Regions from separate parts of the Streptomyces sp. NPDC087844 genome, predicted to be linked through region 4. Evidence: riboswitches for the same ligand, from Rfam matches in the RefSeq annotation. Region 4 holds a riboswitch; each other region holds the start of a gene.

Region 1 (4,064 bases), on a different contig from region 4:
CGACGGGGCCGTCTTCGGCATCTGGGAGGGCCAGCTCATCGTCGGCTGGGACACCTGGCGCCGGGCCGCCCCCGCCTTCTTGCGACTGCACACACGCAACGCCTTCGACGCCGCGATGTTCTACGGCGAGGTGCTGGAGTGGGCGACCTCGCGGCCCGGCTGCTGCGAGGTGCACTACGACGGGGACGAGGTGGTCCTGCGGAGCGACGGCGACGTGGTGGCCCGTATTCACTCCGGCGCGGTGGAGGCCGCGCCCGATCCCACGATCCGGCCCCACTGGCAGGTCCATTTCGCGGTCACGGACGTCGAGGCCTGCGTCCGTGCCGCGCTGGATCACGGCGGTACGGTCCGGGACGGCGCGACCACCACGGAGGCGGTGCTGCGGGATCCCGACGGGGCGCAGTTCACGGTGACGTCGAAGCCTCAGGTGTGAGGCCGCGGCCGGGTGGCCGCGGTTGTGGGGTGCGCCACCAGAATGGTTCCCTCCGGCGCAAAAGCGTCCAATCGTGACCGGAAGTGACTGATACAGAAGCCCGTTGGCTGCAATTGCACGAAACCCCTTGCTGTCGCCCTGTTGTGGCACGTACATCTGTCCCCGCAACAGTTGTATTCCGGGGGGATGTTGGCATATGCAAGGTACGGTCGACGGATTCAGTTATGGAACGGTCACACCGCTCACGGCCTATGTCATGGCCTGTCTGGGAGCCGCTCTGGGGCTGCGCTGCATCACCCGGTCCCTGCGCAACGACCGGTCGTGGAAACCGGGCTGGCTCGCGCTGGGGGCGGCGTCGATCGGCTGCGGCATCTGGACGATGCACTTCATCGCCATGATCGGATTCCAGGTCGAGGAAAGCCGTATCCGCTACGACGTCAACCTGACGATTCTCAGCCTCGCGGTGGCGATCGCCGTGGTCGGTCTCGGCGTCCTCGCCGTCGGCTATCGCGGTGCGAACACGACGACCCTGCTGATCGCGGGCACGTTCACCGGCGTCGGGGTCGCGGCCATGCACTACATAGGCATGGCCGCCATTCGTGTGAACGGGGACCTGCGGTACGAGGCCCGTACCGTCGCGCTCTCCGTCCTGATCGCCGTCGTCGCCGCGACCGCCGCGCTCTGGGCGGCGGTCGCGATCCGCGGCTTCCTGACCAGCCTGGCGGCGAGCCTGGTCATGGGCGTCGCGGTGACCGGGATGCACTACACGGGGATGGCGGCCGTCAGTGTGCACCTGCACGGCGCGGCCGGCACACCGGATGCGGGCGACTCGGCCCACTCGCTCCTGCTGCCGATGCTCATCGGCCCGGTCCTCTTCCTGGCGCTCGCGGGAGTCGTGGTGATGTTCGACCCGATGCTCGTGCTCGGGGACGGCGACTGGAACCGGACCGCGTCCCGCCGCCGGACGCCCGCCCCGCGCACGGAACCGCCCGCCTGGTCCGGCTCGGCGTTCGAGGCCCCGCCCAGGACGGACCGGCGCGCGTACGAGCCCGGGGAGCCGGGCCGGCGCAACGGCTGAACAGGGTGGCTGTCCCGGTGTCGCCTGGACGGCCCAAGCGGGTCGGCCGCGCCGGGTCAGCCCAGGCGGGGGATCTCGATCGCCGGGCAGCGGTCCATGACCATGTCGAGGCCGGCCGCGCGGGTGCGCTCGTACGCGGCCTCGTCGATCACGCCGAGCTGGAACCAGACGGCCTTGGCGCCGATGGAGACCGCCTCGTCGGCGACGGGGCCGGCCAGGTCGCTGTTGACGAACACATCGACCACGTCGACCTCGAAGGGGATGTCCGCCAAGGAGGCGTATCCCTTCTCCCCGTGGACCGTCTCGGCCTTCGGGTGGACGGGGATCACGCGCTTGCCGTAGCGCTGGAGCACGTTCGCCACGCCGTAGGCGGCACGCCGCTCGTTGGACGACAGGCCCACGACGGCCCAGGTGTCGCCGCTCTCGGTGAGGATCTTGCGGATCGTTGCCGGGTCGCCGTGCACGGGGGGCCTCCTGCGGGTGGGTGTGTGCCTGCTGCGGCGGACAACAGCGGGCGCGGCCCGGGGATTCCCGAGGTCGCGCGGACGGCCGGAGCGGTGACCCTTGGCGCACCCCGCGCAGGAGGTCGGGGCTGCGGGGGCCATGGGCGGGTGCGGCCCGGTCAGGCCGCTCGCGCGGTTCCCCGCGCCCCTGAAAAGCCGGCGGTTCCCGCGAGCCTGGGACCAGAAGCCGGCAGTTGACCTGAGTGTGGTCACCAGTAGCTCCACGCTGTGGTCCTGGGCGTTGACGGGCGGCGGGAGCCGGGGCCTCCGCCGCACTGCCGCGTGGCTGCGAAAGGTGCCGTGATAGCTTGCCGAAGCCAGTCGAACCCATGTACGTGGGTCAGGGAATCCGGTGGAAATCCGGAGCTGACGCGCAGCGGTGAGGGTGACGGGCGGGGCATCGGCCACTGGATCGGATCAACGGTCCGGGAAGGCGCCTCGTCCGGGTGAACCCGAGTCCGAAGACCTGCTGGCGGCCTCCGCGGTCCCGAGACGGCGGGGGAGCACCGTACGACCGGGCTCCGCGTTCGAGCCCTCGACGTCTGAGGAACTTCCGTGCCCATCGCACGCCCCGCCCGTCCTGCCGCCCTGCTCCTGTCCGGGATCGTCCTGCTGACCGGCTGCGGCGGCGCCGACCCGCCCGCCGACGGCAAGGCCCCCGCGGCGGCCGTCACCCTGGAGAACTGCGGCCGCACCGTCCGCGTGGAGTCCCCGCCGCGAAGGGCCGTCTCCCTCAACCAGGGCACCACCGAGATCCTGTTCTCGCTGGGCCTCGCCGACCGGATGGCCGGCACCGCCACCTGGACCGACCCGGTGATGAAGGGCCTGGAGAAGGCCGACGCGAAGGTCGAGCGGATCGCCGACAACAACCCCTCCTTCGAACGGGTCCTGGACGCCGACCCCGACTTCGTCGCCGCCTCGTTCGTGTCCACGCTCGGCAAGGGGGGCGTCGCCACCCGCGAGCAGTTCGAGAAGCTCGGCGTACCCGCGTACGTCTCGCCCTCCGACTGCGCGGGCAAGGACAACACCGGCGACGGCGACGGCGCCCGCGAGCAGCCCCTCGGCATCGACGCCGTCTACGGCGAGATACGTGACCTGGCCGAGGTGTTCGGCGTGCGGGAGCGGGGCGACAAGCTGGTCGCCGAGCTCCGGCAGCGCATGAAGAAGGCCACTTCGGGCATCGACGCCTCGGACGTCTCCCTCCTGTACTGGTTCGCCAACTCCGAGTCGCCCTACATGGCGGGCTGCTGCGGCGCCCCCGGCATCATCACGCGGGCGTTCGGCGCGAGGAACGTCTTCGACGACACCCACGAGGAATGGCCCCAGATCAACTGGGAGACGGTCGCCGACCGCGACCCCGACGTCCTCGTCATCGGCGATCTGACCCGCAAGTCGCAGACCGCCGAGTCCGCGAAGAGGAAGATCGAGTTCCTGGAGTCCGACCCGGTCACCAAGAACATGACCGCCGTGAGGAAGAAGCGGTACGTCCTGCTCAGCGGGCAGGCCATGAACCCGACCATCCGTACCGTCGAGGGCGTCGAACAAGTGGCCGCCGCCCTTCGGGAGTTCGGGCTCACGGGGTGACCCGCCGGGTGACACGGCCGCGCGTGGGACTGCTCTGCGCGGCCGGCGCGGCACTGCTCGTCGCATCGATCGCCGTCGCCATCACCATCGGCCCGGCGGACATCCGCGTAGCCGACGTCTGGTCCGTGGTCGCGTCCCATCTCGGCTGGGGGAGTACGGAACTGAGCCCCATCCGGGACGGGATCGTCTGGCAGCTGCGACTGCCGCGCACCCTGCTGGCCGCCGTCTGCGGAGCCGGGCTCGCCGTGTGCGGCGCGGTGATGCAGTCCCTGCTGCGCAACCCGCTCGCCGACCCCTTCGTCCTCGGGGTGTCCTCCGGAGCGTCGACCGGCGCGGTCGTCGTGGTCGTCCTCGGCGCAGGCGGCGGCCTGGTGTCGGTCTCCGCGGGGGCGTTCCTCGGAGCGCTGCTCTCGTTCGGCCTCGTCCTGCTGCTCAGCCACACCCTCGGCGGGACGACGGACCGCGT
Region 2 (4,064 bases), on a different contig from region 4:
AGCGCCGCCCCGCCGCGGACGCCACCTCGCGCAGGAAGGCACGCCGGAAGCCGTCCGACTCCAGTGAACCGTGCCAGTGCGTCCCCCAGACCTGCCCGACCCGGCAGCCGTCCAAGAAGGGCTCCCCTCCTGTGACATGGGCGACCCCGTGATGGATCTCGTACCCCTGGACGGGTTCGCCGAGGGCCTCGCCGACGGGCCGGGTGAGGGTCTTCTCGCGCGCGAACCGCACGCGTACCGGGAGGAGTCCGAGGCCGTCGACGGCACCGGCCCTCGACTCGACCTCGTCCTCGATGTGTTCGCCGAGGAGCTGGAAGCCGCCGCAGATGCCCAGCACGGGGCGCCCTTCGGCGGCCCTGCGCACCAGGGCGTCCGCGAGGCCGCGCCGCCGCAGCCACTCCAGGGCCCGGACCGTGCCCCGGGTGCCGGGTACGACGACCAGGTCGGCGTCGACGAGTTCCTCGGCGCGGTCCACGAACCGTACGACGACGCCCGGTTCGGCGGCGAGGGCGTCCAGGTCCGTGAAGTTGGACATCAGGGGGATCGCGCAGACGGCGACCCGCAGGATGTCCTCGCCGACGGGGGAGGAGACCTCGGACTCGCGTACCGACCCCCGCAGGGACACTCCGAGCCCGTCCTCCTCGTCGATGCCGAGGCCGTGCCGGAAGGGCAGGACGCCGTAGGTGTGCCGCCCGGTGAGCCCGTGCAGCATGTCGATGCCGGGTTCGAGCAGCGAGACGTCCCCGCGGAACTTGTTCACCAGGAACCCGGCGACCAGCTCCTGGTCCTCGCGCGACAGCAGGGCCACCGTCCCGAAGAACGAGGCGAAGACCCCGCCGCGGTCGATGTCCCCCACCACGAGCACGGGCAGCCGCGCGCCCCGCGCGATCCCCATGTTCACGATGTCGGTGCGCCGCAGATTGATCTCGGCGGGACTGCCCGCTCCCTCACAGATCACCGCGTCATACGTGCCCCGCAACTCGGCCAGACAGTCCAGCACGGTTCCGAGCAACGCCTCCTGGCGTCCGCCGTGATAGCCGCGCGCACTCAGCTCGCCGACGGGCTTCCCCATCAGGACGACCTGACTGCTGCGGTCACCGCCCGGCTTGAGCAGGACGGGGTTCATGAGCACGGAGGGCTCCACGCGGGCGGCCTGCGCCTGCATGGCCTGCGCGCGCCCGATCTCCGCGCCCTCGCGCGTCACGAACGAGTTCAGCGACATGTTCTGCGCCTTGAACGGCGCGACCTTGACGCCCCGGCGCACCAGCCACCGGCAGATCCCGGCGGTCACGACGCTCTTGCCCGCGTCGGAGGTCGTACCGGCGACGAGCAGCCCGCCGCCCGGCCTCCCGCCCGGTCCTCCGCCCGGCCTCCCGCCCGTTCCCCCGCTCATGACGTACGCCCTCTCGTGACCCGCGACTTGGTGAGCGACCTGGTGAGCGAGGTGGCGAGCAGCCGCCCGGCGACACTCGCGCCCAGCGCGAGCAGGCCCACGCGCCGCGAGAGCCGGACGGCCCGCTCGATGTCCTCGATGCGCACGGCCTGCCCCGGACCGTTGAGCACGGGCCGGTGCTCGACCCGTCCCGCGTACGAGAGCGTGCCGCCGAGCCGTACTCCGAGCGCACCCGCGAACGAGGCCTCCACGGGCCCGGCGTTGGGACTCGGATGCTTGGCGGCGTCGGCGCGCCAGGCGCGGACGGCCCCTCGCGGATTCCCCCCGGCGACGGCGGCGAGGACCGCGGTCAGCCGTGCCCCGGGCCACCCCACCACGTCGTCGAGGCGGGCGGACGCCCATCCGTACCGCCGGTGACGGGCCGACCTGTGCCCGACCATGGCGTCCAGCGTGTTGACGGCCCGGAACCCGACCAGACCGGGTACGCCCGCGACCGCGCCCCACACCAGGGCGCCCACGACGGCGTCGGAGGTGTTCTCGGCGACCGACTCGACCACCGCGCGGGCGATCCCGTCGGCGTCCAGCGCCTGCGGGTCGCGTCCGCACAGATGCGGCAGCCGCTCACGGGCCACCTCGATGTCCCCGGCGGCCAGCGCCCCGCCGACGGCCCGGGCCTCGCGCCCGAGCGAGGTCCCCCCGACCACGGCCCAGGTGGCGGCCGCGGTCAGGACGACGGAGGCGACGGGGGAGGTACGTACGGAACGCTCGGCGGCCACGGCGAGGGAGACGGCGCCGCCCGCGCACACGGCGGTGTGCAGCGCGCCCCGGCCCCGGTGGTCGCGCCACAGAGCCCGCTCGACGGCTCCCGCGGCCCGGCCGAACGCGGCGACCGGATGTCCCCGGCGGGGATCGCCGAGCAGCAGGTCACCGAGGAGGCCGGCGGCGGCGCCGTACGCGAAGACGCGATCGGCTCGCATCCGTTCAGCCCGCCACTGCACGAGACGAGATCCTCGTACCTGGCCTGGGCACACCGGTCCACAACAGGTGGGCGCGCATGGCGATATGTCCTCACTCAGGGTGTCCACGCCCTGGTTCGACGAGACCGACGGAGAGAGTTCCTGGCTCCCGGGGGGATCGATTCCCCGGTGACAGTGGCGGGACCGCGCCGGATTCGCACCGGCTTCCTCTTCTGCCGACGTACATGGCCTCGGCAGTCCACCACGGTCCGAGAACACCCGTCAACTTGCCGTTGACCTGCGGCGGGAGAGTGTGCTGAGGCCCACACACGGACGCGGGACGGCCCCGCCGACCGTGGGGGTCGACGGGGCCGTCCCGTACAGAACGGACGTGCCGCGAGGGTCAGGCGACGATCAGATAGATCCCGTACGCCACGGCCGCCGCGCAGGCGGCGAAGCAGGCGTACGCGCCGGTGACCGCGAGGGTCGCGGAGCCACCCTGTGCGGCGGCCGACTCGCGCTTGGTGAGGCCGACGATGCCGAGGGTGAAGAGGCCCACGAGGGCGACGGTGGAGATGAGACTGACTCCGAACACGGAGCCGAGGGCTGCCCAGTCGATCTGCATGCGGTTCGTTCCTTACACCGTGGCCGGACGGGCGGGCTCGGCGTCCGGGCCCGGGATGGTGGTCTTGAGGTCGTCGGTCGCCTTCGTGGTCGTGGCGACGGGGCCCGCGGGAGGCGGGGTGACCGCGGCGATCGCGGTGGTCACGACGCCCGCGGGCGCGTGGTCGTCGTTGACGTTGTCGACGGTGACGGGCTGGCGGCGGGACAGCGTCCAGATGACCGCGGAGCCGGCGATCAGCAGCGCGCCGGTGAGGATGATGCCCCAGGTGCCCTGCTGGGTCAGGAACTCGGCGCCCGCGCCGACCAGACCGGCGGCGGGGAGCGTGAGGCCCCAGGCGACGAACATGCGGGTCGCGGTCGACCAGCGGACGACACCGCCCTTGCGGCCCAGGCCCGAACCCATCACGGCGCCGGAGCAGGACTGGGTGGTCGAGAGGGAGAAGCCGAGGTGCGAGGAGGCCAGGATGACCGTCGCGGCGCTGGTCTGGGCGGCGAAGCCCTGCGGCGGCGCGAGATCGGTGAGGCCCCTGCCCATGGTGCGGATGATGCGCCAGCCGCCCAGGTAGGTGCCGAGCGCGATGGCGATACCGGCCGAGACGATGACCCACAGGGGAGGGTTCGAGCCGGGCGCGAGCACGCCGCCGGTGACCAGGGCCAGGGTGATGATGCCCATGGTCTTCTGCGCGTCGTTCGTGCCGTGGGCCAGCGAGACCAGCCCCGCGGAGGTGATCTGACCGGCGCGGTACCCCTTGGAGGTCGCCTTCTCACCGGCCTGCCTGCTGATCCGGTACGTCAGCCGGGTGGCGAGCATCGCGGCGAGTCCGGCCACCACGGGCGCGGCGATCGCCGGGAGGAGGACCTTGGTGATCACGGTCGAGCCGTTCACCGAGGACCAGCCCGCCGACATCACCGCGGCGCCGATCAGGCCGCCGAAGAGCGCGTGGGACGAACTGGAGGGCAGACCCAGGAGCCAGGTCAGCAGATTCCACAGAATGGCGCCGACGAGCGCCGCGAAGATCACCTCGGTGCGGATTCCCTCTTCGTTGATGAGGCCGCCGGAGATCGTCTTGGCGACCTCCACGGAGAGGAAC
Region 3 (4,064 bases), on a different contig from region 4:
GCGCGAACCCTCCGCATCGACGCGGACGTCCCCGTCCACCGCGGCGCGGGCCGCCCCCTGACCCGCCTCCCCTACCGCGTCGCCGCCGACTTCCACGGCCCCGCGGGACTCGGCGACGAGACACTGCCCGACTCGACCGCGGCGCACCCGGCGGAGTCCTCCGCGCAGACGCTGCTGCGACTCTCCCGGGAGTACGAGGGCGAGCTGACCGTGTGCGCGACGGGCCCCCTCACCAACGTGGCGATCGCGCTCCTGGAGGACCCCGGATTCGCCCAGCGCGTCGGCAAGTTCGTGTTCATGGGCGGCGCGGCACGCGTGCCCGGGAACATCACTCCGGTCGCCGAGTTCAACATGTGGGCCGACCCGGACGCCGCCGAGCTGGTCCTGTCGTCCGGTATCCCGTTCACCATGGTCGACCTGGACGCCTCGCACCGCTGGCTGTTCGGGCCCGCCGACCTCGCGGCCCTGGAGGCGGCGGGTCCCGGCACCGCGCTCGCCGCCCGGCTGCTGCGGGTCTACATGGAGGCGTACCGTCGCAGCGGCGGGGACGGCACCTGTCCGCTGCACGATCCGCTCGCCGTCGGTGTGTGCGCCGACGAGTCGTTCGTGACGCTCGCGGAGGGGGCGGTCATCGTGGAGTCGGCCGCCGAACTCACGCGCGGCCAGACCGTGTTCGTTCCCTCGGCCGCCGGACGTATCTACTATCCCGAGTCGCCCGCCCTGACCGCGCGGGCCCGCCTCACCGGCCGGGTGGCCCTCGGTCCTGGCCCGCGCGACTTCACGAAGGACTTCGTCTCGACCCTGCCCCTGTGGCCGGGTACGGGCTGAGGTCCGTATGACCATCGTGATCCGACGGGCGGAGGCCGGTGAGTACGCGGCCCTGGGCGACATCACCGCGCGGGCCTACCTCGGGGACGGACTGCTCGACTTCGGGGAGAACGACGCGTATCTCGGCGAACTGCGGAACGTGGCGAAGCGCGCCGCCGCCGCCGACGTGCTGGTGGCCGTCGAAGCCGCCGCCGCGGAGGGCTCGGGCCCGCCCCGGCACCGGCTTCGCGGCGGTGTGACCTTCGTGCCGTCCGGCGGGCCCATGGCCGACATCGCGCGTGCGGGCGAGGCCGAGATACGGATGCTGGCGGTCGCGAAGGAGGCCCGCGGCCGGGGCGTGGGGACCTTGCTCGTGCGCGCCTGCGTCGGCCGCGCCCGGGCCACGGCCGGCTGCGGAGCCGTCGTGCTGTCCACCCAGCGCACCATGCACAGCGCCCACCGCGTCTACGAGCGCCTCGGTTTCACCCGCACCCCCGTCCGCGACTGGAACCCCCTCCCGCACCTGGACGACGTCGTGCTCCTCACCTATGAGTTGACGCTCTGACACTCCCCGCTCGACCGTCCGTGGCCGACGCGACACAACATGTGGGGGTGCTTTCGGAACCCGACACAAGATGTATGCTCATGCTCGCTGTCGTCGCAGGGGAATCCGGTGCGAATCCGGAACTGTCCCGCAACGGTGTACTTGTACGTGATATGCCCGCATGCCCAGATGTCGGATTCAGCTGTCAGATGTCCGCATGCCCGAATGTCGCGTAACAGGAGTCAGTCCGAGCACCTGCCGACAGCGCGCCCAGGCCGTCCGGTCCGGGCGCATGACGTCCGGGCCTCGTGGAGTGGGCCGGTGGACGCGGCGTACCGCTGCCCGAAGCGCGTACCCCCGTGTGCCCCGAACCCCCTCCCGCCGAGGCCCCGTGCCGAGCGAGGGAGAGCCCCACGTGACCATCGCGCCAGCCGATCCGGTCTCCGCCACAGCGACAGCGACAGCGACCCGGGATCAGCAGGACAGGGCCGAGGCCGACGGGCCGGGAACCGCGTTGCTGCGGATCCTGACCGACTTCACCGCCGACCTCCCCGGCGCCGACCCCGGCCGGGTCGCCGCCGCCGCCCTGCGCGGCCGGTCCGCCGCCGCGGACGAGCCCGAACTGCGTGAGCTGGCCACGGAGGCGGCGGCCGGCCTCATCTCCGAGGACCCCGTGTACTCGAAGCTGGCCGCCCGCCTGCTGACCGTCACCATCGCCGCGGAGGCCGCCTCGCAGGGCGTGCGCTCCTTCTCCGAGTCGGTCGCCGTCGGCCACCGCGAGGGCCTGATCGCCGACCGCACGGCCGAGTTCGTACGCCACCACGCGGCCCGCCTCGACGCGCTGACCGACGCCGCCTCCGCCGAGGGTGCCGACGACCGCTTCGGCTACTTCGGCCTGCGCACCCTGCACAGCCGGTACCTGCTGCGGCACCCGATCACGCGGTCCGTCATCGAGACGCCCCAGCACTTCATGCTGCGGGTGGCGAGCGGTCTCGCCGAGGACACCGTGCTCGATTCAGAAGCGGGGACCCGCTCCGTCGACGAAGTCGCCTCCCTGTACCGGCTGATGAGCCGCCTCGACTACCTGCCCTCCTCCCCCACGCTCTTCAACTCCGGTACGCGCCACCCGCAGATGTCGTCCTGCTACCTCCTCGACTCCCCGCTGGACGAGCTGGACTCGATCTACGACCGCTACCACCAGGTGGCCCGCCTCTCCAAGCACGCCGGCGGCATCGGCCTCTCGTACTCCCGGATCCGTTCGCGCGGTTCGCTGATCCGCGGTACGAACGGGCACTCGAACGGCATCGTCCCGTTCCTGAAGACCCTCGACGCCTCGGTCGCCGCGGTGAACCAGGGCGGCCGGCGCAAGGGCGCGGCCGCGGTCTACCTGGAGACCTGGCACTCCGACATCGAGGAGTTCCTGGAGCTGCGCGACAACACCGGTGAGGACGCCCGGCGCACGCACAACCTGAACCTCGCGCACTGGATCCCCGACGAGTTCATGCGCCGGGTGAACGAGGACCGCGACTGGTCACTGTTCTCGCCCTCGGACGTGCCCGAGCTGGTCGACCTGTGGGGCGAGGAGTTCGACGCCGCGTACCGGAGGGCGGAGGCCGCCGGGCTCGCCAGGAAGACCATCCCCGCCCGTGAGCTGTACGGCCGCATGATGCGTACCCTCGCGCAGACCGGCAACGGCTGGATGACCTTCAAGGACGCCGCCAACCGCACGGCCAACCAGACGGCGCTGCCCGGCCACACAGTCCACTCCTCGAACCTGTGCACCGAGATCCTGGAGGTCACGGACGACGGGGAGACCGCGGTCTGCAACCTCGGTTCGGTCAACCTCGGCGCCTTCGTGGACGCGGACGCGCAGGACATCGACTGGGAGCGGCTCGACGCGACCGTCCGTACCGCCGTCACCTTCCTCGACCGGGTCGTCGACATCAACTTCTACCCGGCCGAGCAGGCGGGCCGCTCCAACGCCAAGTGGCGTCCGGTGGGCCTCGGCGCCATGGGACTGCAGGACGTCTTCTTCAAGCTGCGGCTGCCGTTCGACTCCCCGCGGGCGCGCGCCCTCTCCACCCGGATCGCCGAGCGGATCATGCTCGCCTCGTACGAGGCGTCCGCCGACCTCGCCGAGCGCGACGGCCCGCTGCCCGCCTGGGAGAAGACCCGTACGGCCCAGGGTGTGCTGCACCCCGACCACTACGACGTCGAGCTGAACTGGCCGGAGCGCTGGGCGGCGCTGCGGGCGCGGATCGCCGCGGTGGGCATGCGCAACTCGCTGCTGCTCGCCATCGCCCCGACCGCCACCATCGCGTCCATCGCGGGCGTGTACGAGTGCATCGAGCCGCAGGTCTCCAACCTGTTCAAGCGCGAGACGCTGTCCGGCGAGTTCCTCCAGGTCAACTCCTACCTGGTGGCCGAGCTGAAGAAGCTCGGCGTGTGGGACGCGCGGACCCGGGAGGCGCTGCGCGAGTCCAACGGCTCGGTGCAGGGCTTCACCTGGGTGCCGCAGGACGTGCGCGACCTGTACCGCACGGCGTGGGAGATCCCGCAGCGCGGTTTGATCGACATGGCCGCCGCCAGGACCCCGTTCCTCGACCAGGCCCAGTCGCTGAACCTGTTTCTGGAGACGCCGACCATCGGCAAGCTCTCCTCGATGTACGCGTACGCCTGGAAGTCGGGCCTGAAGACGACGTACTACCTGCGC
Region 4 (4,064 bases):
CCATAGAGGCATCTCGCCAGGAGCACGTCAAGACTTGGCGCATGCTCGGGCGCGTAACGGATGTGCTGGAGGGGCCTCCAGCCAGGCCCCTCCAGGGCTCATTCAGGACCCGGCGGCTCCGGGGACCGTGCTGTCGAGGGCCACGGACGTGTGCTGATGGACGATCAGCCAGCGGTCGCCCGTCAGTCGGTAACCGGTGGTCACCCGCGCCGTGGTGTCCAGCGCGTCGCCGCCTACCGGCGTGACGCGCATCCGCACGAGCGCGTGGCTGAAGGCGATGCTCTCGTCGGCCCGCACGCGGAATTCGAGCACCTCGCGTTCCACCGGCCCGGACAAGGTCGAGAACCACACCTCCTCGGCCTTGCGGAGCGCCTCGACCCCGCGCTGCTCCAGGCCGCTCACCGGGTGGAACACCTCCGCGTCGGGTGCGTAACAAGCCATCGCCCGGTCGAAGTCCCGCTCGCGCCCGGCGGCCGTCAGTTCCGCGTCGAGCCGGCGGATGTCCCCCTCGGTGTCCTCGTCGTCCCAGAACGCGCGCACCTCCATGGCCCCGATGGTCGCCACCGGATGCCGCGCGGCCGCCTCCAGGGCCTCCTCCAGACTGTCGCACTCAAGGATGTCGTACCCGGCGACGTACTCCTTCGTCTCCGCGAACGGCCCGTCGGTGCGCAGCACTTCACCGTCGCGTACGCGCACGGTCACCGCGTCGGCCGGGGGCCGCAGCCGATGGCCGTGCAGCAGTACACCGCGCCGCGCGCTCAACTCCTCCACCCATGGCTCGACCGGTGCCATACCCGAGGCGTCGGCGGTGTCGTCGCCGCAGACCAGCAGCATGTACTTCATGGTTCCTCCCGGTGTTCCTGAGACCTTGTACCTCACCGACGAACCGTGGCGAGCCGAATCGACGCCCCCGCAGCACCTCTTGTGTACCGGCGCCGCAGAAGGCGGCGCCCGACAGGGCGGTGTGGCCTGTTCCGGGAACCCCAGGGGCGCATGCCGTACGTACTCGGGTGACAGGCCGCAAAGGAGCGGTCCCTTGCGGGGTTCCCGTCGCCCCGGCCGAGGAGCGGACAGCCCGCGCCGGGGACCACGTGGTGCCCCACTTCGAGCGTCAGGCGGCCAAGCACGAACACGGCCTCGGGCCCGACCACCCGGACACCCTGAGATCGCGCGAGCACCTCGCGGGCGCCTGTCCGCAGGCAGGACACCTCAAACAGGCCGTGACATCGCCCGAGCGAAACCTGGCCGACAGCGAACGCGTCCTGGGCGCCGACCACCCCGACACCGTGCTCTCCCGCTGCGACCTGTCCCACGCCCACCATGAGGCGGGAAATCCCCCGCGGTACCGACTTGTTCACGCACGCCCTGGCCGACAGCGAGCGCAGCCTCGGCCCCGGCCACCCCACGAGCACCGCGACGGTCACGGTGAACCCCAACGACTCCGACAACTTCACGTTCGACAGGCTTCCTCTTCGGATGGCATCAGCGGTCCGACGGGGCTCGCCCTCACCGTCGTGCGCAACCGCTTCGAAGCGGTACAGACCGAGGTCCGACCAAGCTCCCGATCCGACAGAAAAAGGCCCCTGACCATTGTGTTCCCTGGTCAGGCGCCCGAGGGCCGCTTGTCACCACCCCTGTACGCGCACTACTGTCACGACGCCTTGGTGCTCGGGAAATCGGTGTGATGCCGGTGCGGCCCTCGCCACTGTGATCGGGAAGTCCGGCTCCGGCCCTTACGGGCAGCCACTGGGTCCTTGGACCCGGGAAGGCGGAGCACGGGCGGTGTTACCCGTAAGCCAGGAGACCGGCCAAGGCACGTCAACCATCCACGAGGTGCTGGAGAGGGTCTGCTGAGCCATGCACATAGCCGAGGGTTTCCTTCCTCCGGCGCACGCGGTCGCCTGGGGCGTCGCGTCGGCGCCGTTCGTCGTCCACGGAGTCCGGTCGCTCACCCGTGAGGTCAGAGAACATCCCGAGAGCACGCTCCTCATCGGCGCGTCGGGGGCCTTCACCTTCGTTCTCTCCGCACTGAAACTGCCGTCGGTGACCGGCAGTTGTTCCCATCCCACCGGCACCGGCCTCGGCGCCATCCTGTTCCGGCCACCGATCATGGCGGTCCTGGGCACCATCACCCTGCTCTTCCAGGCGCTGCTGCTCGCCCACGGCGGACTGACCACGCTGGGCGCCAACGTCTTCTCGATGGCGATCGTCGGCCCGTGGGCCGGCTACGCCGTGTACCGGCTGCTCCGACGGTTCGACGTGCCGCTGATGGTCGCGGTGTTCTTCGCCGCGTTCGTCGCCGACCTGTCCACCTACTGCGTCACCAGCGTGCAGCTCGCGCTCGCGTTCCCCGACCCGAGCAGCGGATTCCCGGGCGCGCTCGGCAAGTTCGGCTCGATCTTCGCCGTCACCCAGATCCCGCTCGCGGTGAGCGAGGGGCTGCTCACCGTGCTCGTGATGCGGCTGCTGGTGCAGTCGAGCAAGGGCGAACTGACCCGGCTCGGCGTGTTCCTGGCCGGCGGGCGGTCCCGGTCCGAGAACTCCGGAACAACCGGAACAACCGAGACGCCAGGGACGCCCGGGACGCCCGGGACGCCCGAGACGCCCGAGACGCCCGGGACGAATGAGACGACCGGGACGACCGGGACGGTGGCCCGATGAGCCGTAACGCGAAGATCAACGCCCTGCTGCTGCTCGTCGTGGCCGCGCTCGCCGTCCTGCCGCTGGCCTTCGGCATGGGCGACCACAAGGAGGAGCCGTTCGCGGGCGCCGACGCGGAGGCGGAGACCGCGATCACCGAGATCGAGCCGGACTACGAGCCGTGGTTCTCGCCCCTGTACGAGCCGCCGTCCGACGAGATCGAGTCGGCGCTGTTCGCCCTCCAGGCCGCCCTCGGCGCGGGAGTCCTCGCCTACTACTTCGGCCTGCGCCGAGGCAGGCGCCAGGGCGAACTGCGGGTCCTGGCACAGCGGGAGGGCGCCCAGGACGCGACGGCAAGGGTGCCCGGCGGCGCCGGTGAGTCCCCGGCCGGACCGAACCGGCCGACCGAACGGACCTGAGCCTTCGTGCTGCCCATCGACGCGGCGGCGCACAGCAGTCGCTGGCGCCACCGCCACCCCGTGGACAAGGCCGTGCTCGGTCTCGGCCTGACCGTCCTGGCGATCTCTCTCCCGCCCTGGCCGGGCGCCGCCCTGGTCCTGGTGACCGCCCTCGCCGTGCTGCTGGGCCCGGCCGCGGTACCCGGCCGCCGGCTCTGGCGCGCCTACCGGGTGCCGCTGGGCTTCTGCGTGACCGGTGCGCTCCCTCTGCTGCTCCAGGTCGGCGGCCCGGACGGGTTCGTGACCCTGGCGGAGGGCGGCCCGGTGCGCGCCGGGGAACTCCTGCTGCGTACCTCGGCCGCCTCCCTCGGCGTGCTCCTGTTCGCGTTCACCACTCCCCTGTCCGACCTGCTGCCACGGCTGGTGAACGCCGGGGTGCCCGCGCCGGTCGTCGACGTGGCCCTGGTGACGTACCGGATGAGCTTCCTGCTCCTCGACTCCGTACGCCGGATCAGGGAGGCGCAGGCCGCCCGGCTCGGGCACACCACGCGGGCCGCCTCCTGGCGTTCGCTGGCCGGGCTCGGCGCCACCGCCTTCGTCCGGGCCTTCGACCGGGCGACCCGCCTGCAGGCCGGGCTCGCGGGCCGCGGTTACGACGGCACCCTGCGCGTACTGGTACCCGAGGCCCGGATCTCCGCGCGCTTCACACTCGCCGCCGTCGCGCTGCTCGCGGCGGTGGCCGCACTCACCTTCGTACTGGAAAGGCCGCTGCGATGAGCGAGCCCGTGCTGGTCGCCCTGCGGGGCGCGTCCTACGCGTACGAGGACGGCCCCACCGTGCTCAGCGGCCTCGACTTCGAGGTGCGCGCGGGGCGGGCGCTCGCCCTGCTCGGCCGCAACGGCAGCGGAAAGACCACCCTGATGCGGTTGCTCAGCGGTGGACTGCGCCCGCACACCGGGCAGTTGACCGTGGAGGACCGGCCGGTCCGGTACGACCGCAAGGGCCTGACCCTGCTGCGCACGACCG

What was found. Region 4 has a riboswitch for cobalamin ahead of ACIOKD_RS32070 (energy-coupling factor ABC transporter permease). Riboswitches for the same ligand answer to the same signal wherever they lie in the genome.
Region 1: another riboswitch for cobalamin. It lies ahead of ACIOKD_RS22325 (ABC transporter substrate-binding protein); the one in region 4 lies ahead of ACIOKD_RS32070 (energy-coupling factor ABC transporter permease).
Region 2: another riboswitch for cobalamin. It lies ahead of ACIOKD_RS07160 (cobalamin biosynthesis protein); the one in region 4 lies ahead of ACIOKD_RS32070 (energy-coupling factor ABC transporter permease).
Region 3: another riboswitch for cobalamin. It lies ahead of ACIOKD_RS06600 (ribonucleoside-diphosphate reductase subunit alpha); the one in region 4 lies ahead of ACIOKD_RS32070 (energy-coupling factor ABC transporter permease).

What each region holds. Positions count from the first base shown of each region.
Region 1 covers NZ_JBIUVD010000011.1:92,930-96,993, forward strand. The annotation lists gene ACIOKD_RS22310 (VOC family protein) at 1-433, shown strand, start outside; gene ACIOKD_RS22315 (MHYT domain-containing protein) at 630-1,511, shown strand; gene ACIOKD_RS22320 (CoA-binding protein) at 1,568-1,975, opposite strand; cobalamin riboswitch at 2,316-2,503, shown strand; gene ACIOKD_RS22325 (ABC transporter substrate-binding protein) at 2,570-3,598, shown strand; gene ACIOKD_RS22330 (FecCD family ABC transporter permease) at 3,607-4,064, shown strand, end outside.
Region 2 covers NZ_JBIUVD010000003.1:59,779-63,842, reverse strand. The annotation lists gene ACIOKD_RS07165 (cobyric acid synthase) at 1-1,393, opposite strand, end outside; gene ACIOKD_RS07160 (cobalamin biosynthesis protein) at 1,390-2,370, opposite strand; cobalamin riboswitch at 2,484-2,620, opposite strand; gene ACIOKD_RS07155 (hypothetical protein) at 2,753-2,974, opposite strand; gene ACIOKD_RS07150 (anion permease) at 2,987-4,064, opposite strand, start outside.
Region 3 covers NZ_JBIUVD010000002.1:672,759-676,822, reverse strand. The annotation lists gene ACIOKD_RS06610 (nucleoside hydrolase) at 1-828, shown strand, start outside; gene ACIOKD_RS06605 (GNAT family N-acetyltransferase) at 836-1,372, shown strand; cobalamin riboswitch at 1,430-1,629, shown strand; gene ACIOKD_RS06600 (ribonucleoside-diphosphate reductase subunit alpha) at 1,767-4,064, shown strand, end outside.
Region 4 covers NZ_JBIUVD010000021.1:43,082-47,145, reverse strand. The annotation lists gene ACIOKD_RS32075 (SgcJ/EcaC family oxidoreductase) at 103-843, opposite strand; cobalamin riboswitch at 1,646-1,828, shown strand; gene ACIOKD_RS32070 (energy-coupling factor ABC transporter permease) at 1,858-2,661, shown strand; gene ACIOKD_RS32065 (energy-coupling factor ABC transporter substrate-binding protein) at 2,658-3,059, shown strand; gene cbiQ (cobalt ECF transporter T component CbiQ) at 3,066-3,815, shown strand; gene ACIOKD_RS32055 (energy-coupling factor ABC transporter ATP-binding protein) at 3,812-4,064, shown strand, end outside.